3 regions of the Bacillus daqingensis genome follow, and region 1 is predicted to be linked to each of the others. Evidence: riboswitches for the same ligand, from Rfam matches in the RefSeq annotation. Region 1 holds a riboswitch; each other region holds the start of a gene.
What was found. Region 1 has a riboswitch for thiamine pyrophosphate ahead of thiT (energy-coupled thiamine transporter ThiT). Riboswitches for the same ligand answer to the same signal wherever they lie in the genome.
Positions count from the first base shown of each region.

Region 2: another riboswitch for thiamine pyrophosphate. It lies ahead of ACFO4L_RS08790 (YkoF family thiamine/hydroxymethylpyrimidine-binding protein); the one in region 1 lies ahead of thiT (energy-coupled thiamine transporter ThiT).
Region 3: another riboswitch for thiamine pyrophosphate. It lies ahead of tenA (thiaminase II); the one in region 1 lies ahead of thiT (energy-coupled thiamine transporter ThiT).

Region 1 is NZ_JBHSGK010000003.1:351,630-361,292, forward strand. Features, by position in the region: gene pknB (Stk1 family PASTA domain-containing Ser/Thr kinase) at 1-1,862, shown strand, start outside; gene rsgA (ribosome small subunit-dependent GTPase A) at 1,883-2,755, shown strand; gene rpe (ribulose-phosphate 3-epimerase) at 2,758-3,396, shown strand; TPP riboswitch at 3,419-3,523, shown strand; gene thiT (energy-coupled thiamine transporter ThiT) at 3,598-4,149, shown strand; gene ACFO4L_RS03060 (thiamine diphosphokinase) at 4,146-4,778, shown strand; gene rpmB (50S ribosomal protein L28) at 4,868-5,056, opposite strand; gene ACFO4L_RS03070 (Asp23/Gls24 family envelope stress response protein) at 5,291-5,650, shown strand; gene ACFO4L_RS03075 (DAK2 domain-containing protein) at 5,673-7,340, shown strand; gene ACFO4L_RS03080 (DegV family protein) at 7,370-8,224, shown strand; gene sdaAB (L-serine ammonia-lyase, iron-sulfur-dependent subunit beta) at 8,384-9,046, shown strand; gene sdaAA (L-serine ammonia-lyase, iron-sulfur-dependent, subunit alpha) at 9,058-9,663, shown strand, end outside.
Region 2 is NZ_JBHSGK010000007.1:139,753-149,415, reverse strand. Features, by position in the region: gene ACFO4L_RS08805 (energy-coupling factor transporter transmembrane component T family protein) at 1-234, opposite strand, end outside; gene ACFO4L_RS08800 (ABC transporter ATP-binding protein) at 231-1,775, opposite strand; gene ACFO4L_RS08795 (ECF transporter S component) at 1,750-2,355, opposite strand; gene ACFO4L_RS08790 (YkoF family thiamine/hydroxymethylpyrimidine-binding protein) at 2,358-2,972, opposite strand; TPP riboswitch at 3,148-3,250, opposite strand; gene ACFO4L_RS08785 (N-formylglutamate amidohydrolase) at 3,390-4,226, opposite strand; gene ACFO4L_RS08780 (M20/M25/M40 family metallo-hydrolase) at 4,223-6,373, opposite strand; gene ACFO4L_RS08775 (gamma-glutamyltransferase family protein) at 6,405-8,018, opposite strand; gene ACFO4L_RS08770 (sigma-54-dependent Fis family transcriptional regulator) at 8,181-9,663, opposite strand, start outside.
Region 3 is NZ_JBHSGK010000007.1:31,486-41,148, reverse strand. Features, by position in the region: gene ACFO4L_RS08300 (bile acid:sodium symporter family protein) at 1-255, opposite strand, end outside; gene ACFO4L_RS08295 (hypothetical protein) at 434-619, shown strand; gene tenA (thiaminase II) at 670-1,365, opposite strand; TPP riboswitch at 1,501-1,600, opposite strand; gene ACFO4L_RS08285 (hypothetical protein) at 1,649-2,434, opposite strand; gene ACFO4L_RS08280 (ABC transporter ATP-binding protein) at 2,434-3,129, opposite strand; gene ACFO4L_RS08275 (GntR family transcriptional regulator) at 3,126-3,503, opposite strand; gene ACFO4L_RS08270 (ABC transporter permease) at 3,526-4,377, opposite strand; gene ACFO4L_RS08265 (ABC transporter ATP-binding protein) at 4,374-5,273, opposite strand; gene ACFO4L_RS08260 (PadR family transcriptional regulator) at 5,429-5,767, shown strand; gene ACFO4L_RS08255 (DUF2812 domain-containing protein) at 5,764-6,294, shown strand; gene ACFO4L_RS08250 (C40 family peptidase) at 6,337-7,218, opposite strand; gene ACFO4L_RS08245 (dipeptide epimerase) at 7,215-8,315, opposite strand; gene ACFO4L_RS08240 (GNAT family N-acetyltransferase) at 8,320-8,766, opposite strand; gene ACFO4L_RS08235 (YdcF family protein) at 8,781-9,323, opposite strand.

The DNA of each region.
Region 1 (9,663 bases):
TCGACCGCCACGTAGCAGTGAAAATGCTTAAAAGCCAATTCTCTAAAAACGAAGAATTTATTCGCAGGTTTCACCGCGAGGCTGAAGCCGCAACCAGCTTGTCACACGAGAATATCGTGTCGATCTACGATGTAGGGGAAGAGAATGATTTGTACTACATCGTCATGGAATATGTAGAGGGTCAGACGCTAAAAGAGTATATTCAATCCAGCGGCGTACTCTCGGTAGAAGAAACAGTGCGAATTTTAAAGCAAATCTCGGAAGCCGTGAAGCACGCTCATGATAATCACATTGTCCATCGGGATGTAAAACCGCAGAATATTTTAATGAGCGTAAACGGTCAGGCTAAAGTTACTGATTTTGGTATTGCAAGAGCAATCAGCGAGGCAACCATCACGCATACGAACTCGATCCTGGGCTCTGTTCACTATTTGTCGCCTGAACAAGCCAGGGGCGGACAGGTCACCTATAAATCAGATCTGTACTCACTCGGTATTATTGCGTACGAGATGCTTACCGGGAGCGTTCCGTTCAAAGGGGATACGGCAGTTACCATCGCGTTAAAGCATTTACAGGAACCACTTCCGGAGCTTCGCACAACTGCTGTTCCAAACAGCGTAAAAAATATGATCACCCGTCTTACAGCTAAAAAGCCGATCGACCGCTTTAACAGTGCCGGGGCGCTGCTGGAGGATTTAAGAACTGTTCTGGACAGCTCCAGACGCTCCGAGCGGCTGCTTGAATGGACGGCAGAGAATGATGAAGAAACAAAAAAAATGCCCGCTGTTTTCCCCGAGGGACGAGGCAGTGATCCGGAAACCATTGTTCATACTAAAACTAGTTCGGGAGGAGAAGGAGAAAAAGTTTCCTCAAAGCCGAACCGAAAGAAAAAGTGGATACTGCCAGTGCTAATAGCCGTGCTGCTGACGCTCAGCGCGTTTATATGGCTTCCCGGTTTGCTGCATGTTGATGAAATAGCCGTACCGGAGGTCTCCGGCCAGCATGCAGACGCGGCTGCTGAACAGCTCGAAAACCTTGATTTGGAAGTGGAGCGCGCGTACCGTGAAAGCACAGATACAGCTGATAATCACGTCATCAGTGTACAGCCGGATGAGGGAACGACTGTTAAAGTCGGCTCGACTGTGAGACTCGTAATCAGCGAAAATGACGCTTCCATGGAAGTTCCTGATGTTACAGGCCTCTCAGAGGAAGAAGCAGAGTCACAGCTTGAGGCATTTGACAACGTGTCTGTGTCGTATGAAACGGTCTCAGAGCAGGAAGGCGGCATTGTGTTGGATCAGGAGCCTTCCGCCGGACAAACCGTAATGCCTTCAGAAACGACGGTCATGCTTACGGTAGCAGAACGAGAAGTGGTTTCGATCGGTAATTTGTTCGGAATGACGGAAGAGGAAGTGGAAGAATCGTTCGAAGGAGTCCCTTATGTAACGGTCAGGTTTACCGAAGAGTATGACGAATCAATGAGTGAGGGACGAGTGATCGAACAGGATCCGCCGCGGGGGACAGAGATTTCGGAGTCAACTACTGTGATGGTTACACTTTCCGGAGGTCCGGAACCAGGCCCGGCAGTCGCTTCAGCAGAAGTCCCTTTTTCGGTTCAAGTGCCGGAAAATGATAACGGACGATCCTATCAGATTGAGATTCAGGTGATTGATGATGAGAACGAGACGCCTGTTGAAGTTATTAACGAAGAGATAACGGCCTCCACTGAATTTGACGTTCCCATGACCGTTGAAGAAGGCTCCACCGGATACTTGATCCTGTATGTGAATGGGGAAGAGTTTGATGCTTCGCCATATGAATATTCGTATGAGGAAGTGCAGTCCTACAGTCCGGATGAATAAAATCGATTTGTGAGGTGACTATGGCAAAAGGACGTATTATTAAAGCGCTCAGCGGATTTTATTACGTAGAGTCGGAGGGACAAACGGTACAATGCCGCGCACGAGGAAACTTTCGCAAGAAAAACATTACGCCGCTCGTAGGAGATATGGTTGAATTTGAAGCAGAAAACCCGACTGATGGATATATTCTAGCGGTCGAGGCACGAACGAGTGAACTGTTCAGGCCTCCAATCGCAAATATTGATCAGGCTATTCTCGTTTTTTCAGCTAAAGAGCCTGATTTTAGCCCGCTGCTGCTTGATAAGTTTTTGGTCCATACCGAAGCAGCAGAGCTGGAGTCAGTTATCTGCGTCTCAAAAGCAGATCTTGGGTTGGATAAAGCAGAGCCTTATCTGCCTGCATACGAGCAGGCCGGCTACCGTGTTATTATCACGTCCTCTGAACTTTCCGGCCAGGTAGAGGAGCTGCTGCCAGTTCTGTCAGGACGGCTTTCCGTTTTTGCCGGGCAGTCAGGGGTTGGAAAATCATCCATTCTTAACGCGCTTAAACCAGAATTGAATCTGGAAACTGCAGCTATTTCAAAGAGTCTGAACCGCGGCAAGCATACGACTCGTCATGTTGAACTGATTCATATGCCCAATCAGGGATTTGTTGCCGATACACCCGGGTTCAGTTCACTTGATTTCCGCCATGTCGAAACGGAGACGCTAAGTGCCATGTATCCAGAAATGGCAGCACGGATCAATGACTGCAAGTTCAGAGGATGCACCCATTTAAATGAACCCGGGTGTGCGGTAAAGCAGGCTGTTGATACGGGAGACATTGCAGCTTTCCGCTATCATAGTTATCAGCAGTTTTATGAAGAAATAGCCAATAGAAAACGGAGGTACTGACAATGACTGAGAAGATTGCGCCATCGATTCTGGCTGCAGACTTTGCTGCGCTTGGGTCCGAAATAAAGGAAGCCGAAGCAGCAGGAGCCGACTACATTCATATTGATGTAATGGACGGCCGTTTCGTTCCGAATATTACGATTGGACCGCTGATCGTTGAAGCGGTTCGTCCGCATACGAGTCTGCCGCTTGATGTGCATTTGATGATTGAAAACCCGGAAAGGTACGTTGATGCTTTTGCTGACGCGGGGGCGGATATTATCAGCGTGCATGCTGAAGCATGTCCACATTTACACCGGACGATTCAGCAAATTAAGGGACGAGGGGTAAAAGCGGGCGCTGTTTTAAATCCAGGCAGTCCGTTGAGTATGGTAGAGGAAGTCATGGACGAGCTCGATCTTCTGCTGTTGATGACCGTGAATCCAGGCTTTGGAGGTCAGACTTTCATACCATCTGTGCTGGATAAAATGAAGCGAGCAAGTGAGATAAAACCAGCGGCTATGGAAATAGAGGTAGACGGAGGGGTCAACGCAGATACTGCAAAGCTTTGCCGGGAAGCAGGTGCAGATGTATTAGTAGCAGGGTCTGCATTTTTTCAAGCGTCGGACAGAAAACAAGCGATGAAATCCCTTCGTTCCTGAACGGATTAGTTTAACTGAATGATAAAACCGCATGGGGAGCCTTGTAACGGCTGAGAGGGTGCAGAGCAGCACCGACCCAGTGAACCTGTAAGTTAATGCTTGCGCAGGGATGTGGGATCGATCAGAAGCCAGATGCTTCTGAGTTGGCCGTATCCTGAGGATGCGGCCTTTCTGCGCTGCAAAAATGAAAGGGTGACGCACGTGCGTTCAACTAAAATAGTTATAATGATTGAAACAGCTTTTATGGCTGCGCTAGCGCTGATTTTAAGCTTTATTACACTATTTACGATGCCGTTTGGAGGATCTGTGAACCTAGCTATGCTGCCAATAATTCTGTTGTCGTTCCGAAGAGGTCCGGCTGCAGGAATCGCGTGTGGCATTGTGTTCGGACTGCTGAACTTAATGACTGGACCTTATGTCGTCCATTGGTCTCAGGCGATCCTGGAGTATCCTGTAGCTTTTGGACTTGTTGGTACGGCTGCCTTTTTCAGTGCCTGGTTTGGAGGGAGGAGAGTGATTGGGGCAGTGATTGCTGGAATTGCTCTTGCAGTGGCTCTCCGATTTGCTGCTCATTTTAGTGCAGGTGTTATCTGGTTTGGAGAGTTTGCTCCTGAAGGTACCCCGGTCGCCTTGTATTCGTTTCTCTATAATTTAGGGTATTTAGGGCCATCTCTTCTTTTAATTTTGATCGTGACCATCTTTTTATTAAAAAAAGGCGGCAGAATTTTGCAGCCTGAGGGAAGATCAGTATGAATCCTGTTATCATTGCCGGGGGCAGCCCTGAGCTGACCGAAAGGCATCTGTCCCGGCTGGTTCGTTTTTATCCGGAAGCTGATGTTATTGGAGTTGACCGAGGGGCAGCGTGTGCAGCTGCCTGCGGCATCCGCATGGTACGAGCTGTTGGAGACTTTGACAGTGTGACGCCCGAACAAAAGATGCAGATTGCAGAACTGGCTGAACAGATCGAGGGTCATCCTCCAGCGAAAAACTGGACAGATCTGGAGCTTGCGCTGCAGCGAGCAGAGGGAATGCCGCTGATTATAACCGGAGTGGGCGGAGGAAGATTGGATCATACACTGTCTGCCTTGTTTTTGCTGGAAGCCTCGCCAGAGCAAACCGTAATCGAGGAAGAGCACTACTCGGTGCAGCTCCTTCGTCCGGGCACGCATCAGCTTCGAACACGCGGCCATAAGTTTGTATCGCTGATCCCGCTTGGGCAAAACGTAACGGGTGTAACGACGTCAGGGCTGCTGTATCCGCTCCAACAGGCTACGCTTTATCGGCATCGATCGCTCAGCGTCAGCAATGAATGGACGCACCGTGAAGCGAAGGTGTCGTTTAACGACGGGCTTCTTTACTTCATCGAATCAGGCGATGCATGAGGCCGGCAGTCAATTTTCCCGTTCAAGCATGAGCTGGACAAATGAAAAAAGCTTCCGTCCCATTTCGGGGCGGAAGCTTTTTTTAGCGATTATACGCGCTGTACTTTGCCTGATTTTAGAGCGCGGGCGGATACGTAAACGCGCTTTGGCTTGCCGTCCACCATGATGCGGACTTTTTGCACGTTAGCACCCCAGCGACGCTTTGTAGCGTTCAATGCGTGGGATCGTTTATTGCCTGTAGACGGCCCTCGGCCGGTAATAACACATCTGCGTGACATATGCATTCCCTCCTTCATTTCACTAGCATCGATCATACCTGAATATTGTAGCATTGTACATTTTTTAATTCAAGCAGTAATTTCAAGTAATGAACCTTGACAGATGATATCGCATTTTTGGAGCTTTTGTGCTATTCTCTTAGACGGGTGCACGAACTATGCAAGCTGTCATGCGTATAGTAAAATGACGATAGCTGAAAAGCCAAATACCCCCATTGAGGAGGACTACCTTCTATGACGATTGAAATGAATACGAAATACGGAAATATTGATGTTTCAAGAGAAGTTGTCGCTGTTATCGCAGGCGGTGCGGCAGTGGACTGCTACGGCATTGTCGGAATGGCTTCCCAGAAGCAGCTGAAAGATGGCATTACGGATCTTCTTGGTAAAGAAAATCTGGCGAGAGGTGTTGTCATCCGGGAAGAAGGCGAACAGATCCACATTGATATGTATATTATCGTCAGCTATGGAACGAAAATTTCCGAAGTAGCGCATAATGTTCAGCAAAAAGTAAAATACCAGCTGAGCCAGATGCTCGGGTTGAAAGTTAGTTCGGTCAATATTTTTGTTTCCGGAGTCAGAGTTACGAATTAGTTTTATGTCAGGAGGAACATACGTGGCAATGAATACAATTAACGGAAAAAAACTTGCTGCCATGATGCAGGAGGGTGCCGCCAATCTGTCTGCCAATTCGCAGCGGATTGACGCACTAAACGTATTCCCTGTTCCGGACGGCGATACAGGGACGAATATGAATCTAACCATCACATCCGGAATTCAGGAAGTGAAGAACAACGATCAGAACCATGCGGGAAGCGTCGCAGCCAGCTTTGCAAAAGGCCTCCTTATGGGGGCGAGAGGGAACTCGGGCGTTATTCTGTCCCAGCTTTTCAGAGGCTTTTCAAAAGCGGTCGAAAAGAAAGAAACACTGGCTCCTAAGGATCTTGCTGACGCATTTGATAAGGGCGTGGAAACGGCCTACAAAGCCGTCATGAAGCCGGTTGAAGGTACGATTTTAACTGTTGCGAAAGATGCAGCAGCAGCAGGAAGAGAAAGCGCCGGCCAAGATGATTGTCTCGAGCTGATGAAGCAGGTTCTTCAAAAAGCTGAAGAGTCTCTGGAGCGGACGCCCGACCTGCTTCCGGTGTTAAAGGAAGTTGGAGTCGTTGATTCCGGCGGCCAAGGATTGGTTACCATATACGAAGGCTTTGCAGCTGCAATGGAAGGCCGGTCGATTGCTCCAGCTGAGGAAACACCTTCACTGGAAGAATTGGTCAAATTTGAGCATCATCAGTCTGCTCAGAGTCATATGGCTACCGAAGATATTGAATTTGGCTACTGTACTGAGGTTATGGTTAAATTTGCAGATGAGCAATTGAAAGATCATCCGTATGATGAAGAAGCATTCAGAGAAAAGCTGAGCGAGTACGGCGATTCCCTGCTTGTCGTATCGGATGAGGATTTACTGAAAATACATATCCACGCGGAATACCCGGGGGATGTGATCACGGAAGCTCAGCGTTTTGGCTCGTTAGTGAATATTAAAGTCGAAAACATGCGGGAACAGCATTCATCCCTGCTGGAAGCAGATAAAGCTCCTGAACCTCCGAAAAAACAAGCTGGTCCTTCAAAGTATGCCGTCATTACCGTCGGGATGGGTTCAGGCATTACGGAACTGTTTGAGGGGCTCGGCTGCAGCAAAGTCATTGAAGGCGGACAAACGATGAATCCGTCTACTGAAGATTTTATTAAGGCAATTGAGGAAGTAAATGCCGAGAACGTGATTCTTCTGCCTAATAACAGCAATATCATCATGGCTGCAGAGCAGGCTGCGGACGTAGCTGAGATCGATGTGGCGGTTGTTCCTAGTAAATCAGTCCCGCAAGGTCTCGCAGCAATGCTCTCATTTAACGAAGAGCAAAGTCTTGACGACAATGTTTCTGGTATGAAAGAGTCTCTGCAGACCGTTAAAACCGGAGAAGTAACTTATGCAGTGCGTGATACGAGTCTGAATGGGGTATCCATTAAAAAAGGGGACTTCATGGGTATTACTGGCAAAGATATTATTTCTAACGGCGAAACAGTTTCCGATGTCTCTAAAGAGCTGCTGGCGAAGCTAATTGATGAGGAAAGCGAGATTGTAACCATTATCTTCGGGGAAGACCGGTCAGAAGAAGAGGCTGAAGAACTATCCGCTTATATTGAGGAGCAGTTTCCAGAAGTGGAAGTGGAGATACATGCGGGCAGACAGCCGCTTTATTCTTACATTATTTCAGTTGAATAACCATTCGTAATAAAGGGGGCGGCATGATCATGGCAGCAGTAAAAATTGTAACTGATTCTACAGCTGATATTCCGAAAGAATGGACGGATAAACTGAACATTGAAGTAGTACCGTTGAAAGTCCACTTCGGCGAAGATTCGTTTGAGGACGGGGTGACGCTTACGTCAGATGAATTCTATGAGAAACTGGCTGATGCGGATAAAATTCCGACTACCTCTCAGCCTACACCGGCTCAGTTTGAAGCGATTTACAACGACTTGCTGCAAAACGGTGATACAGTCATTTCGATTCATCTATCTGCAAAGCTGAGTGGTACATTTCAAGCTGCTTCCATTGCGAAAGATACGATAGAAGCGTCAGACCGGCTGCATGTAATTGATTCAAAGCGTGCTTCTTATGCGATCGGGCTGATCGTCGTTGAAGCTGCAGAGCTTGCAGCAGCAGGTGCAGATGAGAAGGAGATTCTCGCCAGAATCGACACACTTGTAGAAGAAACAACGGTGTTTTTTATGGTGGACACGCTCGAATACCTGCAAAAAAATGGCCGGATTGGAAAAGCTTCTGCGTTAATGGGCTCCCTTTTAAAGATAAAGCCGATCCTGTCGCTTACGGAAGAAGGAGAAGTATTCCCTTTCGAAAAAGTGCGCGGCTCTAAAAAGGCCGGCCAGCGAATCAGAGCGGAATTTTTGAGGCGATTTAACGGAAAGCCGCTCCATGTCGGTATCTCCCACGCGTTGGCTGAGGATGAGGCAAACGCATTCATGGATTCCATGAAAGAGCAGTTTGACGTTCAGCAGGAGGTCATCACCTCGATCGGTCCTGTAATCGGCACGCATGTTGGGCCGGGTACGATCTCCATCAGTGCTGCACCTGTGAAACGATAGTGATGGATGAAGCGCTTGATAAATCTTCACGGCATATGCTGTGAAGATTTCTTCTGTGTGAAGGGAACCGCCGTTTACGAATGACCTGGGATATGAGATGATATATTAGGAAAATAATAAGACGATAGCGCTTTCAATCGAAGCGGGAGGTAGATTAATATGAAATACCGGAGTGTGTTTGAAATCATCGGCCCTGTCATGATCGGGCCTTCCAGCTCTCATACTGCTGGGGCTGCGAGAATCGGACTCGTTGCAAGGCAGCTGTTCGGAAAAGCGCCTGAAGAGGCAGATTTTCATCTTTACGGATCATTTGCAAAAACGTATCAGGGGCACGGTACAGATGTAGCACTTCTCGGAGGCGTATTAGGATTTGATACAAGCGACGAACGAATAAAAGATGCCTACCGGGAAGCAGAAAAAGCAGGCATACGATCCCGTTTCATCGAAGAAGATGAGGTCAGCCACCATCCGAATACAGTTAAAGTCGTCCTTCGTTCCGGGGACTATGAAATGTCGCTTGCTGGCATTTCAATCGGGGGAGGAAAAGTGGAAATAAAAGAATTAAATGGATTTGAACTCCGCTTAAGCGGAAATCATCCGGCCATACTTGTCGTGCACGATGATCGGTTCGGTGTAGTGGCAGGTGTCGCCTCTATCCTGGCTGCCCGGCAGCTTAATATCGGCCACATGGAAGTGTCACGAAAAGAACAGGGGAAAGATGCACTTATGGTGATAGAAGTTGATCAAAATGTAACGGCACGCACTCTGGGTGAATTAAAGAAAGTTGAGCACGTGCGGCAGGTTACAAAGATTCACGAGTAGGAGGGAAGACCATGTTTCGAAATGCAGAAGAACTCGTTTCACTGGCTGATAAAGAACAAATTCAGATTTCAGAAGTAATGATTCGTCAGGAGATGCAAGTACACGATCGATCTCGGGAAGATATTTTTGCTCAGATGGAACGGAACCTGGATGTCATGGAGCGTGCGGTCAACCGGGGCATTACGGAAAGCGTACGATCCGTTTCTGGATTGACAGGAGGGGATGGAAAGAAGCTCCATGAATACATGATGCTTCATGATACACTGTCCGGTCATTTGACGCTGGATGCTGTTGCGAAAGCTATGTCAACAAATGAAGTAAATGCAGCAATGGGAACGATTTGTGCGACCCCGACTGCAGGAGCAGCAGGGGTGGTTCCCGGAACGCTGTTTGCTGTAAAGGATAAGTTGAATCCAACCCGAGAACAAATGGTCCGCTACTTATTCGTGAGCGGTGCATTCGGATTCGTGATTGCGAACAACGCTTCAATTTCAGGGGCTGCGGGAGGTTGCCAGGCTGAAGTCGGATCCGCGACAGGTATGGCTGCAGCTGCCATTGTGGAAATGGCCGGAGGCACTCCCCGCCAGTCTCAGCAGGCGATGGCAATTGCATTGAAG
Region 2 (9,663 bases), on a different contig from region 1:
AAACGATCCTGAAGCATACAACATGCTCATCCAGGCAAACCCTGCCGCAAGCACCGTAAAAGGCAGGAAGAACAGAAGCCACTTTTTCAGCGGAACGCCGCTGAAAAATACGGTGTAGCCGATGATAAACAGTAAAAACACAAGCGGGGTGAATATATCGAAGCTGAAGCTCAGTATGACACCCGGAATGAGAACCGTCACGGCTTTCAAAGCCGGATTAAGGGAAGCTGTCATCCTGTCACCGCCTCCCGTTCCGGCTGCAGCAAGCTGCAGGACTGCAAGAGGTCCTGCTCTTTCCAAAGCTGCTGCGGTTCCCCCTCGAAAGCCGCTTCTCCGCCCTTCATGACTAACACGCGATGACAGTAGCGATCGACAAGCATCATGTCATGGGTGATCAATACAACTGCGGTTCCGCCGCTGCGCAGCTCATCAAGCATGTTCATCAAATCAGCTGTAGACGCCGCATCCTGGCCAAACGTCGGCTCGTCCAAAAACAGCACGTCTGGAATGTCGCCCAGCATGACTGCTGCACTAAGACGGCGCTTTTGACCACCGGAAAGCATAAACGGATTGTGATACCGGTGCTTCTCCAGCCGGAAGCGCCTCAACAGCGCCTCCATCCACTCTTCTGCATCATCACGTCCTGCAAGCTCCGGACCGAATAACAGCTCCTCTTGAACCGTATCGGTAATAAACTGGTGCTCCGGATTTTGGAATACAAATCCGGTACGCTTGCGAAACTGCTCCTCACCCAGTTCCTGCAAGGCTTTTCCACCGAGTTCAATACGGCCGGTGTCCAGCGGGAGCAGTCCGGCGGCTGCCTGAAGAAGTGTGGTCTTTCCAGATCCGTTTTCACCGGCAATTGCCAGCATTTCTCCGCGGTGCAGTTGAAACGAAGCGTGCTGCACGATCGCTTTTTTCCGCTTGGAGACTGTCAGGTTTTCTGCACGGAAGATTGTCTCTCCGCGGTGTGGACCCGGACTTCGCGGCGGAAGCGGATCGTATCGGAAAGGCAGATGAATGCCTTCGCGTTTAAGCAGGCTTCGTTTCGTTTGATAGATAGTATCCGGACTCCCGTCCAGCATGACGCTGCCGGCTGCAAGAAACACGGCCCGGTCTAGAAGGGACAGCCAGCGGTCAGCCTGATGCTCGATAATCAACACCGTACAGCCGCGTGATCGGCGGATTCGGCCGATCAGCTCTACCAGCTCTTCTCCTGAAGCTGGATCAAGATTGGCCGCCGGTTCATCGACGATCAGCACCTCCGGATCAAGAAGCAGCACGGAAGCAAGCGCAATCTTCTGCTTCTGGCCGCCGGACAGCTCATGAATAGCCCGGTGGCGAAAGTCGGTCATGTCTGTTTCTCTCAGCACATGATCGATTCGTTCGTCCATTACGTCTCGTGGAGCGGCAATATTTTCGAGCACAAACGCCAGCTCGTCTTCCACACTGATCATACAGAACTGACTCTCCGGGTCCTGAAACAAGACGCCGATGTGCTGTGCTGCTTCCCCTTTCCTATAGCTGGAAAGCGGTCGTCCATGCAGCCGGACCTCGCCGCGCATCGTTCCTTCCACCGCTTCTGGATAGAGTCCGTTCATGATCAGAGCGAGCGTGCTTTTCCCGCTCCCGCTCGCGCCTCCGATCAGGCAGCATTCGCCTGCCTGAAATTGAAGACTGATATCGTGAAGAAGCGGAGCTTCTTCTTCATAGGCAAAGCTGACGCGCTTAAGCTCTATGACAGGAGGTTTAGGATGCTTTTCGAATCCGTCCATGCTGTTTCACCTTCCCTAATGCATAGCCTCTGAGCACCCCCGTCTTGGCGAGCTGATCGCTGATCCATTTTCCGAGTACGCCGGCGAGCAGCGCACCGCTTGCCAATCTGACGAGCAGCGTTGCAATAATCAAGCCTGCCGGAAGTGCAGCCAGGCCGGACTGGAACCAGCCCCAGGCGTAGCTGAACAGCGCAGCGGACATCCCCGCTGCAATAAGCACCCAGAGGGAATAATTTTTCCATTTTGTCGCTGCAAACGCAGCTTCGGCACCGAGCCCCTGAATCGCCGCAGAAATGATCAACTGTGGGCCTGCCGGGCTCCCGACCAGCACCTGTACCGTGCCTGCTATCAGCTCCGACCAGAACGCAGCGCCCTTTTTCCGGATGATGTAGGCCGCTACAATGGAAACGATAAACCAAATTCCAAAAATCAGCTCATAGCCGAACGGCGCGAGGCCGAACGGCATGAGTGCATTTCGCAGACCTTGACCGAAGAAGTAAAAGCCGAGATAAATAAAGGCAAATACGACGCCGAGAATGGACATCAGGACAATTTCTTTCAGCTTCCAGTCTCTAAGCAGCATCAGCCGTTCCTCTCATTGTCTTTTTTCGACGGGCTGTTCGCAGATACTGTGGCGGTCATCGTTACGTGTCCGTGCGAGCTCGACTGCGCTGTATCAACAAATATTTCTTCAAGTGTCCCGAACACCTCATTCGCTGATCCATCGAGCCGTGACGCATAATGAACGCCTTTCGTAAACGTACCGTGCTCTTTTGCCGTTTCAACCTGGTCGGCAATGACTTGCATATACTCCGGGTTGTTCATTGGATATAGGGCGAAATGGGTCGCTGCTTCTACGTTTGTGTCGGCCGATGCTTCTTTATTCAAGCGCATGCCGTCTTCTGACATATACGTGTCGCCCTCACTGTCTCCAGGACAGCCGATCGAAAACGTACCGTTAAACACCGTGTGCGTGCCGTTCTTTGCCGCTTGTACGAATACAGCTTCAGCGACATCAAAAACGTGCTCACTCCTGCCGCGGACACAGGTCGTAATATCATCTGTCTGCATCCATACTTTCGACGTATCAACCTCTTGCAAAGCGGATTTGATAATGTCCGCAAACTGATCGGACATCGGATATACCGCAAAGCGCACTCCTACAATTCTGCTTGTTCCACAACTGACCTGACTCATTGAAACATTCCTCCAGCCGGCGGCGAACGCCAGATTATTTTACGATTCGAACGAAAAAAAGACAGTCCCCCCGCGGGACTGTCTTACATGCTGAAAATTCATTTATTCTGACAGGCGGCACCGAAAAAAAAGAGCATCTTCATGATCAGTCTCAGAAGATGCAGGTAACCGGCAAAGAAAGCCGCCTGCACTTCCCCACGCTGGTATTATCCAGTTCGGGTTCAAAGGGTTAACGGGAAGACCCGTCTCTCAGCATTGCAGCACCCCCAGTGCGTTCCGTATCGAATTGTAGCCTCATTGTACCCTTTCAAGCGGTACTCTGTAAAGCCCGCTGCCGAAAAGCACCTCTTCCCTGCGAACAAACCCGGCCCTTGCAGCAAAGCGAGAGCCTGCTGCAGGCTCCTATTGTCTGATCGTTTAGGAAGCAGGTTCTTCCCCCGCCTCAGGCTGCGCAGGTGCTGCCACTCGCTCCAGTACAAGGAGCAGTTTGTCACGAAGCTTCGTCAGCCGCTCCAGATCAGCAGCGGACGGGACGGGACCCGCTGCAGCCGGCAGGTACAGGCGCCTGTTCAGCTCAAGCTGTATCCACGGAATATCTGTCCGCGGTCCGTGCAGCTGCGTAATGTACCCGCCTCTGAACGGGGCGTTTACAAGCACAAGCGGGATTCCTTCTACCATTTCATCTGCAAACTCCCGTTCCAGCTCCTGCTTAAACAGCTGCATGAATTCCGGCGGCGCCGTGATCGTCTCTGTCTCTCTGCCTCCGCCTGCACTGCCGCGGTTGCTGATGCACATTAACGGACGCTGTTCCCACGTATTGCCGTCCTTAGCCGGTCCAATGTCCAGCATCGTATGGCAATCCACTGCAAAACGCAGCCCTTCTTCACTAGATGCATGCATCAGCTTTTGATGATACGGAGCATGTACGGCTTCAATCAGACTATTCGTTTCCTCGTCGCTCAACGGTTCGCTCCACACCTGCTGGCCGTCGACAGTGAGCGTTTTGACAATTCCGTCCGGATTTGCTGGAGGACGGTCCGTCGGATCCCTGTTCAGGTCAATGACGACCCTGGCAGTATCAGCTGCCATAAACGTCTGCACGCTGCCGCGGAAATCAAACAGCTCCTGCGTCCACGTGTCGCCGTCACGAACAACGTCCGCCTCGGACAGCAGCAGTCTTTCTTTTAAATGGTCCGGCATATGCGATCCCCCGTGAGGGACTGAAATCAAAATCGGAAGGAGAGCTTGCTTCATGTAGATTCCTCCTGCAGGTAAAGTGCTAACAGGACTGCCCGCTGTACAAGCTCACTTCGATGCATCGCCTCATCCGGCGTATACAGCCTTCTGCTTGCCGGTGAAAATCCGCAAATACACGGAATATGCTCCGGTACGACTCCGGACGCTGTCGCCAGCAAGCTTGATTCTGTTCCAAAAGGCAGCTGATAGGCCTTTGCCCAGTGCTCCAGCCGCTCCAACATCGGGTGACTCTTTTGCCGTCTCAGCGGCGGCCGGGCTGTGATTTGTTCAATGTACGTTTTCATTCCCGTACGACCTGGTCTGAACAGCTTTTTCATTTGTTCTTCTGCTTCTTCTGCCAGCTTATCGTCCAAATAAGTAACGGCAATCGTTGCTGTGACGCGATGCGGCATGAGGACGCTGTACCGTTCGGATTGAATATCCTGGACGGAGACAGCGATCTTTTTTCGGCGGCTGCTTAACTCACGCAGACTCGCTGTCTGATCCAGAAACCACGTAAGCACGTCAAGCGGCTGGCTTTTTCTGCCGATGCGCTCCGGGTCTCCCTCCGCAATGATGTGATAGTCACGTGAACCGCGGCGCTGATCGACGACTTTTCCTTCCACAAAGCCCGGCTGCAGCACGATAACATCCTCAGCCTCTGCCGCTGCTTTTTCGAGCATCGCAGAGGAATAGCGCATCCCGCGTCCTTCATCAGCATAAAAGAAAATACCCGTTTTCGTGCCCGCAAGCTTTTTCTCATCCTTCAGTGCCTTCAAGGCTGCAAGAGCTGTTGTAATTCCCGCGCGGCTGGAGGCGACCCCTTCGCCATAAATCCATTCCTGCTCCTTTCGAAACGAGAGCGGATAACCGGTTCGCTTCCCCGGCACATCGATCGGAACCACGAGAAGCGTTCCTCCTTTAAGACCTGCCTTCGTTTCCCACGTCCATGCCGACCTGCCGTTAGTCAGTTCGGGAACTTCCTTCAGCGACAGCTTTGCAAGCCGTTCCTCAAGCCGTTTCCGTACGCTGCTTAAGCCGACTGCATCCTCTGTTCTCGAGGAAAGATTCGTCCAGCTTTTCAGCTCTTCTTCCAGCCTGCCGCGCGTAGTGGTAAGCCGCTTAAACAATTTATCCGCAGTCGTCTTCATTTCATATGATTCCTGATCAAAGAAATCCTTGCCAAAATAGCGTTCACACGTCACATCGATCAGCCGGTTAACGAGCGCCGCATAATCCATGCCGATTTTATCGGCCGCAAACACGAGCGAGCCGTCTGCACCAAGACTGGCCATTGAGTTCACTTCCAAAATATACGGGTTCCCTTCCCGGTCAATGCGGAAGTCGACCCTCGCACTGTCATGACAGTGAAGCGCATTAAACGTCTGTACAGCCAGCTCTTTCACTCGTTCTGTTTCTTCATCGGAGAGCGGCGCCGGGCAGACTTTTTCGACGGTCCGGCCGCTTTGATTTTTCTTGTCTTCAAACGTATAAATTTGCGGACCTTCCCCGAATACGAGTTCAACCGGCGGAAGTGCTTCTACCGGATTGTTGCCGATCAGCGCTACGTTTACTTCCCGGCCTTCGATGTACTCTTCTACGAGCGTCGGAGCGTTGTATGTTTCATAGATGACACGGACGCCTTCGCGAAGCTCTTCTTCGTTATGCACGATTTTCAAACCGAACGATACCGCTTCGTCCTTTGGTTTTACGATAAGAGGATAGGTAAGCGACTCCCGCAGCGGGCTGTCCGGCTTATCAAGAACAGCAAATTTTGGTGTAGGCAGCCCCTGCTGCATGAGCAGGATTTTTGTCACAACTTTATCGAGCGCTAGAGCATGCGTTTCCGGACCTGAACCGACGTAAGGAATGCCGAGCATTTCCAGCATGCCGGGCACGTGCATGTATCTGCCGCGCCCTTGGATACCGTAGCTTAAGTTGAAAACAAGACCAGGCCGCTCTCCTAAAATAACGGAGGGCATAAAATCTTCCAGGTTTTGAATCAGGTTTTTATCGCCTTCAAACGTTTTTACTTCGTGCCCGCCTTTTTTCAATCCTTCCCGAATGAGCCGGATCGTTTCCAAACCATATTTCTCCCGATTCTGCGTTCCAAATAAGTTAATGACGGCTTGGCTTTCTCTGTTGTACACCACTGCTATTTTCACGCAAACACACCCTTCTTCCTAATAGTAGTCATTAATGAGTCTGTTCCGGCCCTTCTGCCGTGCCATCACGGCGCGGGTCTGCAACTCCCTGGTACTTTTCCCAAAACCGTACAGGAAGCTGGACTCCCTGAACACAGCCCGTATAAAAACTGTACGCATCTTTTCGCTGCAGTTTAAAACTGGCCAGCTGCAGCGCTTCATACACCTGCTTGGAAAAACGGTCTTTTTCGATCATCAGTTCACCCTGGTCAGACGCATGGAAACGCGGTGCGGCAATGGCATCCTCCAGTGACTCACCTTTATCAATCAGCCGCACGATCACCTGTGCAAGAGTTGTTGAAATACGGGCACTTCCTGGGCTGCCGAGCAGATACTGAATTTTACCGCGTTTTTTAATCAGTACCGGCGCAACGCTGCTCCACGGCACCCCGCCCGGAAGCAGAAAATAAGGATGCGTTTTATCTTTGTATTCAAATGCACTCATGTAATTGTTATAAAAAAAGCCAAGTCCTTTTGCCATCCGCTTGCTGCCGAATACGAGCTCCACAGACTGCGTAATGCCTACGGTATTCCCGTCTTTATCGGTTACAGACAAATGTGTCGTTTCCCCTGATACCGGCGGTGCTGCGAAGGTATCTTGAAGCGCCAGCTTATGAATGTCCCGGATCCGCTTTGTAATTTCGGAAGCATATCCTTTATCGACCATCATTTGCGAAACAGATTGCAAATAGTGGTCTGGGGAAACGGGCATCCGCTGGCGGTAATTTAACGCAAATCGGAAGGCAAGTGCTAAAATCACTGCACCGGCCGGAGTATCCGGATCCAGCTCGTCAGGCTCAAATCCTTCCAGGGTATTTAATATTTGAACGAGCACTCTCCCGGCTCCCGGCGGCGGATACGTGACGATCTCCATGCCGCGGTAGCTGCTCTCAAGCACTTCCCTTTCCACCGGCAGGGGGATTTGCTGCAGGTCCACTTCTGTAATCAGTCCGCCGCGCTCTTCCATATCCTGCAAGATCTTTTTCCCGATGCTGCCGGTGTAAAAATCTCGCCAGCCTTCTGCTGCCATCGCCCGGAACGTGGCAGCAAGCTCCGGCTGCTTTAGTATACTGCCTGCCTTCAGCGGCTTCCCTTTTGCAAAATACCGCTTCAGAATGAGCGGATCTTTTCGAAGCTGCTCAGCTTCTTTTACGATTTTACTGTGAATGAGCGACGTCACTTCCACCCCCTCTTCTGCCGCGCGGATGGATGGAGCGAGTACTTCTTCGAGCGAAAGGCTTCCGTAATTCTCATGCAGATAGCCTAGAGCTGCCGGTGTAGACGGAACGGTGCTTGATTTTAAGCCAAGCTTAATCGCCTTTGACGGATTTTTATGCGGGGACAGGACGTAAGGGGCACGAGAAGAGCCATCCAGCGCAAATGTTTTTCCTTCATCCTCGAGGTGGACCAGAGCCATCGATTGTCCGCCGATTCCCGACGCCTGTGGTTCTGATACGCCAAGACAGAAGGCTGCGGCTACTGCTGCATCGACTGCATTGCCCCCTTTTCGAAGCATGTCCACGCCTGCCTGTGTTGCTGTAGAGGACGCGGTCGAGACCATTCCCTCACTGGACACCGCATGTGATACGGGTCTAGATTCCTTCATGACGATCCCTGCCTCTCCGGACATACATAATATTCCATTCGATAGTAAAAAAGAGCGTCTGCTGGTGAGCGTGCAGACGTATTATTTTCATTATAGAGGGAAAAGCCTCCGCATACAATCTGCAGAGCGATTCTCCACCGTATACGTCGTTATTTCTGCGAATTACGTCTCATTAATCGAAATATCATACTTCTTGATTTTTGCGTACATGGTGTTACGAGCCAGACCGAGCGCTTCCGCAGCCTTCGACACGTTGCCGTCTGATTCTTTTAGTGCCCTGGCTACGGCTTCTGCTTCTATTTCTTCAAGCGTGCCGCCTCCATGTCCGGCATGTATCTCATACTCATCTTCAAATTGAATATGAGCTTCGTCAATCTGATGATGCCCTGCCAGAAATACACCTTGCATAAGCACACTTTGGAGCTCCCTGATGTTTCCCGGCCAGCTGTACACCTCCAGCCTGCGTTTCGCGGCTTCCGTTAAGCTACTGCCTGCCGCCAGCTGTCCGAGAAGCACCTGTGCCACCTCCAGCACATCCTGCCGTTCACGCAGCGGAGGCATTGTCAGATGAATTCCCTTCAATCTGTAATACAAATCTTCCCGGAAGCGGCCTTCGCGTACTTCCTGCTTTAAATTTTTATTCGTAGCTGAAATGACCCGAACATCAACAGGAATCTGTGCTACGCTTCCGATACGCGTGATCGCTCGTTCCTGCAGCACACGCAGCAGTGATCCCTGCGCCTTTAATGACAGGTCCCCTACTTCATCCAGAAAAATTGTGCCTTTATCAGCCGCCTCAAATTTTCCCGCCTGGCCGCGGTGGCTGGCGCCGGTAAAAGCTCCTTTCTCATAGCCGAATAATTCACTTTCAACCAGCGTTTCCGGAATGGCACTGCAGTTCAGTGCTACAAACGGTCCCGAGCTTCTGCAGCCTTCTGTATGCATCGATTGAGCCATCAGCTCTTTTCCGGTTCCGCTCTCTCCGTATATGATCACAGGATAATCTGAATCGGCCGCTTTTTTTCCGAGCTCTTTCAGCTGGGTAATGCTCGGGCAGGAGCCGGCAATATCATGAAATTGGTGCAGATGCTGCTCGGAACGGTCCCGCAGCGCGACAACCGTTGTATGCTTACCGACCGAGGTGCTTCTGCCTGAAGGAAGGCGGGAAATTTCCTGGCCGACAATGCGGGAGCCAAGTTTTGACCTGGCAAGTCCGTTGGCACGAATCACTTTGCCCTTCTGCACGGTAATCATCGGAATTCCGGCCAGCCGTGACGTAACGGCCAGCTCTTCTTCGAGCATCAGCTCCTCCTCCCTGGAGCGGTCCAGCTTCATCGCCTGAGCAGCTGCTTCTGCAATCGTTTCTGTGAGACTTAACAGCATCGGATGATAATTTTCTTTTGCGGTACTGATATTTATTGCGCCCCGAAAGCACTGGTCTGCGTCATAGAGCGGACTTGCTGCGCAAGTGAGGGAATGATGCGCTTTGTAATAGTGATGCTCCCCGTGAATGACTGCCGGTCTCCTGTCATACAGAACGATCCCCATTGCATTGGTGCCCATCGCACTTTCCGACCAGTTCGTACCGATCTCCAAAAATCGATCCTTAGCAGCCGCACCCAGACTTCCGCATTTCGTCAAAATA
Region 3 (9,663 bases), on a different contig from region 1:
GGCTGTCAGCGGCATGATCAGAAACTGTGCCAGCAGACCGATCGCAACCGGCATTGGCTGCTTGGCTACTACTTTAAAATCGGCAAGCTTCATCGTCGTTCCCATACCGAACATGACGATCCCCAGCAGAATAGTAATGTACGCACCGACCCAGGTAAACGTTGCCGGTGACAAATACGCAATAAATGCTACGACAAGAACGATCAGAGCAAAGTAGCGGCTGACTAATGCTCCGATTTGCTGAACAGCTTTCATGGATAAAAACTCCTTCTAACAATAAAATGTACCACGAAAAAAGAAAACAGCAGCCGCTTGGGCGCTGTTTTCAAACTCGCGTAAGTATTCTCACAGTGTAAATAATTCTGACAATATCCGCAATACCTTTTTCCATATTTCTGCTGTGATATGCTGGAGTGAGAAAGGGAGGCTTATCATGAACCTTGTGAAACCGCTGCTCTGGATCAATTTAATTGGCAGTCTCGCTGCTCTGATCGTTTACGCCGTGACAGCTGACCGCTTCAACTACCGAGATGATTTTCTTATTCTCGTCGGTCTTTTTGCCGGCGTAAGCGCTCTTGGTCTGCTGCTGAGCCGAAACCTGCCAAATGAAAAGCAATAATGAGCAAGGCACTGAATAAGAATCGTTTTTTCAGTGCCCTGTTCTGTCGTTTACAATGACGAGATGCTGCTTTGCAGTCGGACCGGCCATTCTTCCTGCTCATACGCCATCGTCCAGAATTGATGCTCAAGCTGGCTGCTTTTTAAAAAATGGGAGAGCATCAGCTCTTTTTCACGTTCTCCTGCCTGCTCCGCGCAGGCATCGATCTTCGCCATGAACGTTTCTGTGATCGTGCCGACTTCATCGTTTCCGTAAAAGCTGATCCAGTCGTAGAATGGGTGCTGCTTATCCGGATTAACCTCTGACTTCAGCTTGCGGCCGATTTCCCAGTATGTCCATGGACATGGAGCGAGCGCAGCAAGTGTTTCCCCAAGGCTGCCGTTAATGGACGCTTCCATCATATGGCGCGTATAGTGATGAGCCGTCGGTGCAAGCGGCGCTTTCTGTAAATCTTCATAGCGGACGCCTGCGACTTCACAGAAGTTATTGTGCGGATGAATTTCCTCATTCAGAACGAAGCCGATCTGCTCCTGAAAAAACGTCATATCCTCTCTGGTTGTGCATTTGGAAACGGCGAGACCATAGATCCGGCAGAAGGTGGTCAAGTATTCATAATCCTGCATGACGTAGTGGATCAGTGCCTGCTTTGGCACATTCCCTTCCCCGATTCCTTTTACAAACGGGTGCTCAAAAATCGCACTGAAAATAGGGTCTGCTTCCTGTCTCAGCTTTTCTGAAAATCGCATTGTGTAGGCCCTCCTGATTATTCCGGCGTACCGGATGATTTGGACGAACACCCACTCTCCGGACACGAAAAAAGTGCTTCTCAGTCCGGAGAAAGAGAAGCACCTGAAAGCGTAAACGGTCTTCACGCGACCATTTCAGACACATTCCCACTTTCCTCCGCTGGTATCAACCAGATCAGGTTCAAAGGGTCCGGCGTAAGCCGTCTCAGCCTTTTGGGCTCCCCTAGTGGATATTCTGTTTTCACTGTATCAAAATTCCCAGCTGCTTACAACTGTTTCCTGGTTAGGCCTGAACAAAGCGGTCCATCAGCCATGAAAACAGGACGATAACAGCTGTAATCGCAAGCAGTTCAAACGCAATTTCTCCAGCGAATAAATAAATGCCTTCTTCTACTTCCAGCTGAAAAGTCGCACTTCCCACAACAGCCTCTTGAAGCTGCGCCTCCGCATCAAACAGCTGCCCGTGCCGAAACATCGCTTCATAGACCGGCGTCTGCGTAAATCGCATAATTGCATACACAAACACCCCCCAGACGGCGATACCGACTGCCCAGCCAAACGGCTTGATGATTCGCATCATCAAAATGGTAAACACCGCTCCTAATCCAAGCGTAATCCCAACTGACATCAGCAGGCCGAGGAGCAGCGGATACAGTGCCCGCAACGCATCAGAGATTACGGCAATCCCGTTCTCTTCCACTTGCTGCGCATGTTCGCCAAAGAGACTGAGTGTCCAAAAACCGACGGCCGTCAGCAGCACTACCGAGATCAGAAACTGTGTGAATCCTACCGCGAGCTTCGAGGTGACGAGCTTCCAGCCGGATGCCGGGATATTCAGCCACGTCCACTGCGTTTTTCCTTTCCATTCTCCATGGAATGAGAGTGCCCAGACGAGAAACAGGAACACCGTATGAATTCCAACGCTTAAAAATCCAAGTAAAATACTGTAGCCGGATCCGGTAAAGGCAAAGTAAATCATCGCGGCATATGCGAGCAGAAGAATGCCCATGATGACGGCGAATCGCGGGATACTTTCCTGCCATTCCTTTTTCCATAGCGATAACCACATTAGACCGTCACCTCCCGCAGAACGTCTATCAGTGATTTCCGTTTCTCTTCTTTCAGGTCCTCGACGTTCCGGTCGACAACGATTCGGCCTTCGTGCACGATCAGTACATGATCGAGAAACGGTTCAAGCTCTTTTACTTCGTGGCTTGTGATCAGGCAGAGCTGGCGGTCGACGTCCAGATGCGTCACGATCAGCTTGAGAATGTCTTCCCGCACTAGCGGGTCCATCCCGGAGAGTGGTTCATCCAGACAGAGCACAGGTGTTTTCCTTGCCATCGTTACCGCGAGCTTTCCCCGCGCTTTGTTTCCGCGCGAAAGCTCTTTGACTTTATCAGACTCATGCAGCTTCATTTCTTTTAGCAACGTCATGGCTAGCTCTTGGTCAAAGTCGGGATACACTCCTGCTGCAAATGAGACGGTGCCTTTAATCGTCATGTAATCGTAAAGCGAATCCTCCTCCGAGAGGTAAGCGGCGACTGCGCCGCTTTTTCGACCTGCTTGTTCACCATTCAGCTCGACTGATCCGCTGCTGGGACGGATCAATCCGCAAATAAGCTTTAAAAGCGTTGATTTGCCGCTCCCGTTCGGTCCGATGATACCGGTGATGCCGGCTTTCGGCAACTGAATTTCCAATTGGCTGAGCGCTTCTTTTCTTCCGTATTTTTTCGTCAGCTTGTGCAGATTCACCTCTGTCATGACGAACCTCCCTTTTCATCCCACGCATGCTGAAGCAGTCCGATTGCAGTATCTTTGTCGATGCCGAGCTGCTCCATACTATATTTAAACCGGTCTGCCTGTACGGCAGCCTGACTGCGGCGCAGTTCTTCGATCACCGGCTGTTCGGTAGTCACGAATGTTCCCTGTCCTCGCTTTGATTCCACGATGTTTTCACGCTCCAGCTCCATATAAGTTCTTGAAACCGTATTCGGGTTGACCCCTGCCTCCGCTGCCAGCAGGCGGACTGACGGCAGCTTCTCACCCGGCGCAAGATCACCGCGGCAGATCCGCTGGCTGATATGATCCATCAGCTGCTGATAAATCGGCTGGTAGTCATTGAATTCCATAGCCATTCCTTCACCTCTCTACTCCGTTCTAATCGAGCACGTCCTGTACGGTGAACCGCCAGAAGGAAACAGCGAGAAAAGCAGCTCCATAAAGCGCCATCACGAGACCGGAAACAGCAAGTGAGACGTCCACTACGCCGGGAAAGCCCATAAAGCGTGATGCCAGATCCGTATGCGAAAACAGAAACACGTTTGCGATGCTGTAATCTGCAATCAGCATTGCAGCTGTGCTGCCGGTAAACAGCAGCACGAGCGAAACTCCGATTCCGAGTGCGCTGCTTTTAAACACGGTGCCGATCATAAAGGCAATTGCAGTAAACAGCAGCAGATCCACAAACCAAAGGCTGTACATCGCGGCGATATAGCTGTAAACCCCGTGTGCCGTCATACCATCCATTGCCGTCTGCACCACATATCCCTCCGGAAGATTCCATCCATAGAACAGCATACCTGATACAAACGAGGAAGCAAACAGCAAACCTGTCATGACGAGTCCGAAGAGGACTACTGCTCCTAGCTTCGACAGCAGAATCTGCCACCGCGAAACGGGCCGGATCAGCAATAGCTTAATCGTTCCCTTCGCATGTTCGCCAGCAGTGATGGTGGCTGCTGCGATGACGGTAAACATCGTGACGATGCTCATCAATGCTGCGTTCTCAATAACCGGCACGAGAATATGCTCCTCACCGGCGTAGGCGAGCCCCTCCGCTTCCGCATAAGCGGCTTCTGCCTCCTGCATGTCTACTGACTGCGGAGCCGGCTCCAGGATCACGGTAAACAGCGCAGATGTTCCAATCACAAACAGAACGAGCAGCGTTCCCATCACCCACGTTCCTTTTTTCTTAAACAGCTTCATACATTCATTTTGCAGCAGCTTCATCCTGCTTTCCCTCCCGTCATCGATAAAAATGTTTCTTCCAGCGTGCCGTTTTCCTCCGGATACAGTGCCTGAACCCGGACTCCCGCTTCTACAAGGGTGCGATTCAAATCAGGTACCTCTGCCGAATCCGCCTCAATCAGCAGTCCGTCTTTCGTTATGGTTGTCTGCTCGCTTAACGCGTTGGCCGCCAACTCCATATCCTCTGTTTTCAACACAATCTGCTTGTTTGCATGCAGCAGTTCTTTAATCGTTGCGGTATGAATGATTCGTCCGTTTTGCATCACAGCTGCCCGGTCGCAGAGCAGCTGCATCTCAGAAAGCAGGTGGCTGGACACAAGAATGCTGATGCCCTCTTTTTCAGCAAGTTCACGAAAATAACTGCGCATTTCACGGATGCCTGCCGGATCCAGTCCATTCGTCGGTTCATCCAATATAAGCACCCGCGGCTTGTGCAGCAGTGCCTGGGCAAGTCCTAGCCGCTGCCGCATTCCCAGCGAGTAAGTGCCTGTCTTTTCTTTAAGCCTGTCCGCAATCCCAGCCTTCTCTGCTGCTTCCACTATATCGGGTATGGTAATGCCGCTTTGCATTCTTGCGTAGTGTTTCAGATTGTCCCAGCCGCTTAAATGATCATACAGCTCCGGATTTTCCACGACAGCTCCGACATCTGATAGTGCCTTTCGCTTTTGCTGCTTTAAATCTGCACCGTTAATATGAACGGTCCCTTTTGTCGGGCGAATCAAGCCGCTCAACATCCGGATCGTCGTCGTTTTGCCGGCGCCGTTCGGGCCCAGCAGACCAAACACCTCTCCTTTTCTGATCGAGAGATCCACATTGTCTACGAGCGTGCTTCGTTTCATTCGTTTTGTCAGTCCAACTGCCTCCAATACAACTTCCATTGCAGCTCCTCCTTGTTATGTTCTAGTGTATTAACTACATAGTACACTAAGTCTTTATGACATGTAAAGCAAAAAAAATAAGTTGCACTTGTATCATTTAATGATACAATCATAGTATGATATATCATTAAACGGTATATAAAGGAGGGATTTAGTTGCCCAGAAAAGACTCGCTTGAGAGCGGAACGCTGACGGATGCAGCTTTTTATATTCTGCTTTCTCTGCAGACAGATCAGCACGGGTATCTCATTATGCAGCAGGTAGAGAAGTGGACCGGCGGAGAAATGAAGATTGGACCGGCATCGTTATATACAACATTAAAAAAGCTCACAGATGCCGAAGTGATCGAAACAGCCGGCGGCAGCGGAAAGCGAAAAGCTTACCGTATTACTGCAAAAGGGCAGACGATGCTCGAAGAGGAAATAGAAAGGCGCCGCCGCATGGTTCAGCTGGCGGAGGATGTTCTGACGAAACGAGAGGAGCGCGCAGAATGAAGCATAAGTATGTGATGAATCGAGGGTTAGCATTTTCTGAAGAAAAGGATTTACGAAAACTGTCGGATTTAGCTGCGGCAGGCTGGAAATTTGAAGGATTCGCCATGTTCGGCTTTTTTTACAGACTGCGTCAGGCAGAACCGGAAGCTGTGCAGTACAGCATTCATCATGAACAGCAGCCGGATTCGTCCTATTGGACCTTATTTGCTGAATCAGGCTGGAGGCACGTCGTTTCTACGGGAGATATGCACGTATTTGAAGCAGCGCCGGAAGCCGTGCCGATGTACACGGACGTGTCCACCATCCACGAGAATTATTTGTCACTGCAGCAGCAGTTTGGGCGCTGGTCGCTCTGGACGCTGCTGCCACTGATCCTTCTGATGGTTCTGACAAACGTGACACAGTCAGTCTGGCTCACACCGATCCTGACTGTCTTGCTCATCATGAGCGTCACAGCTTTCGTTTTCTCGTTTATGCCGTACCTTGCCTATTTACGGAAAACAAAAAAGCTCAGCAGAGAGCTTTAACCAATAGAAAGAGACCGCTTCGGTTAAAGCGGTCTCTTTCTATCATGTGATGACACGTTTCGTTGAGCAGTAGTCTTTCATGTGCCGGGCCCGTTCCAGATCGACGAGCTCAATGCCGTTGCCGGCGCTTGGTGCATGCAGCATTTGATTGCCGCCGTAATAAAAGCCGACGTGATACACGTTTCCTGTACCTCCATCCTTCGCAAAAAAGAGCAGGTCGCCCGGCTGTTTATCCCGGAACGCTACGGCTTCTCCTTCTTTTTCCTGATCGGAGGCGTCACGGGAAACGTCAATGCCCCAGGCGCGCAGGACTGTGTAAACGAGACCGGAACAGTCGAAGCCAAATCCGCTCATTCCGCCCCACAGATAGGGAAGTTCCAGAAAAGGGAGGCCGCTGCGTACAATTTCCTCACCGTTACCAGTTGCTTCAGCAGGGCCTGCTGCCTTTACAGGGAGCTCCAGCTCTCCGTGCGGTGTGTCTACCAGAATCGCTGAATCAGAGGAACCAGTTTGATGAAAGCGTGTCTGCCAGCTGACTTCCATAAAGGCTTCGCCGTCTTTATACAGCCAGGCAGTAGCGGTTGATACAGCTGTGTCGCGGTCGCTTACGTCATGCGCCTGCTGGAGCTGCCGGAGCGGAATCCAGCCCGGGTAGCCCTGCTCCGCTTTACGCGAGGGCTGATGCGGAACGTACACCTTCGCCCATTCCCCTTGTACTTCCTCCACTTCGACCTTGTCGTTGTAAAGCACCTGCGTCTGAATAATATTGTCTTTTGTCAGCTCCTCCCGCGCTTCTTTAGTCGACAGGCCTTTCAGCCAGCCTCGCACGTTCAGCGGCTCCTCAAGCGCTTGTTCGTCCACGTCCCGCGGTTTATCCGGACTTGTCCAGACCGTCGCCACCGGAACGATCACTCGATACGTCATGCGTTTGGCACTCCTTTCTCTGCCGGCACCGGATGGATTCCGAGTCCCGGTTCTTGCTGAAGGTGCATGGCCGCTCCTTCATAGCGAAGGCCGCCGGTCCACTTATCTTCTTTCATTAACAGCGGTGCATCAAAGTCATAATGGGTGATGGCACGGCTCGAGCCTGCGAAATGGGCGGCTGCTGAAATGCCCAGGCGTGATTCGATCATACTGCCGACCATACACGGAACGCGGTAGGCGTCTGCCAGCGTACAAATTTTTTGGGCCATGTAGATGCCGCCTGCTTTCATCAGCTTGATGTTGATCATATCGGCACATCGTCCCTCGAGCACGCGGCGCGCGTCTTCTAAAGAAAACACGCTCTCATCTGCCATAACCGGGATCGATACAGCATCTGTCACCTGCTTCAATCCGTTCAGGTCCTCCCGGTGGACCGGCTGCTCGATCAGCTCGACAGGAAGTCCTCTCTCGCTCATTTCCTGAATCGCTTCGATCGCTTCCTTCGGCTTCCAGCCTTGATTGGCGTCCAGCCTAAGCAGCACTCCTTCTCCCGCTGCATCTGCCACCGCCTGCACGCGTTGCAAATCTTTCTCGATCGTGTCCGTACCGACTTTTAATTTCAGAATGCGAAAGCCGGATCGGCGAAATAACGCGGCATCTTCTGCCATTTCAGCCGGCTCGTTGACGCTGACTGTATAATCAGTTTCCAGCTCATTTGTCCAGCCTCCAAGATATTGATAAAGCGGGAGTCCACTCTTTCTTGCCAACACGTCATGAATAGCCATATCCACAGCGGCCTTCGCGCTCGTATTGCCGATAATGGAGCGGTGCAGCTGTTGAAAAACAGACTCTTTGTCATGTAAGTGAAGTCCTTGAAGTGCAGGGCCGATCACAGTCGTTACTGCGGCTTCAATGCTTTCTAGCGTTTCACCGGTAATCGCTGCGGTTGGAGGAGCTTCTCCCACGCCGGTCAGCCCCGTGTCGGTTTCCAGGCGGATCAAAACCGCTTCCGCTTCATGAAGCGTGCGGAGGGCCGTTTTAAATGGTTTCTTTAATGGATTTTTGAGCCTGGAAGTAGTAATAGATGTAATATACAAGCGGTTACTCCTCCTGTTCGTTCAGCTGTTTTGTCATAACAATGTGCGGAATCCCGTCTTCCATAAACACATCCGACACCGTTTCATAGCCAAGTTTTTGATAAAAGCCTTCTGCGTGCGTCTGTCCGTGAAGCTTGACCGCTTCAAGGCCCTTGGCGGCTGCTTCCCGCTCCAGTGCCCCTATAACCGCCTGACCGATTCCGCGGCCGCGGTAATGCGGCAGCATGCAGATCCGCTCCAGTTTCCCGTATGTATCAGAGCGTCTCATTCTACCGGTCCCTGCCGCCTCCCCATCTGCCTCTGCCAAAACATGGACACAGTCTGCTGTAAGGGTATCGTTCTCATCAAATTCATCTTCAGGCGGCACCTGCTGCTCATCGATAAAGACACTTCGCCGAATGGAAAATGCCTGTTCAAGGTCCTGCTGTGACTGAATGACATTTACCTTTATGCCTTCAATACTGGTCATCTGCCCACCTCCTGTTTGAAATACCGTCCGATTTTTTCGACTTCAAGCATCGTCCTCTCGATTCCTGCTTCTGAATACATCCAGTTTAACGCGGTTACACCGCCCCTGTCCGGAACGGAAACGATGAAACATTCCGTATCGGCCGGGAAACGCGCCTGAAACGTGAGCAGCACCCGCCTCGCGTGACTCGCCTTCGCCGGAATTAACAGCCTTCTATAAGGTATGCCCTTCTCGTCGGCTGCCTCTTTTGCAAATACTGCATTTTCAAACGTATTCAGCGCTTTATCTTCTTTGATAAGGGCGTCATCGGGTACGCCAAGCTGCCGTAACTCCCTTGATAAAAACGACCACTCGCTCTCTTGCATGTGCGCCGGCTGTCCGCCAGTGACCAGAATCCGCGCTGCAAACCCGTTATGATACAGCTCGGCTGCTTTCCGAGCGAGCGGCAGGTGATCCGAACCGGGTATCACGATCATGTCAGCCTCTTCTGGCGGATGATCTGCGTATATAAAATCCGTGATGCAATCGTATGGATTCATCTGCTTCCTTCCTTTCACTCGTTAACACTTCTGCACGTTCACTGCTATTCCTGCTCGAATAAGAGAAGGTTCTTGTGTTTTCGTATTACGGGAGGATGAGAAAGTTTCCGGCAAACGCACTCATAGTCAGGAAGCTCGTTCTTTCACGTTGCTTTACGATCTGTTTTCGCTTTTCCTTTCAAACCACTTAGAAAATTAAAACGGAACGCTTAGAGCGATTCTGCTCATCAGCGCTCTCATCCGCCAGTCACCAATAAAACAATGTAAAGCCATGCAGCACTCTGTGAGAACAACTGCGTTACGGTTGTTTATTTTACAGTAAATCCCTTTTACTTGCCAA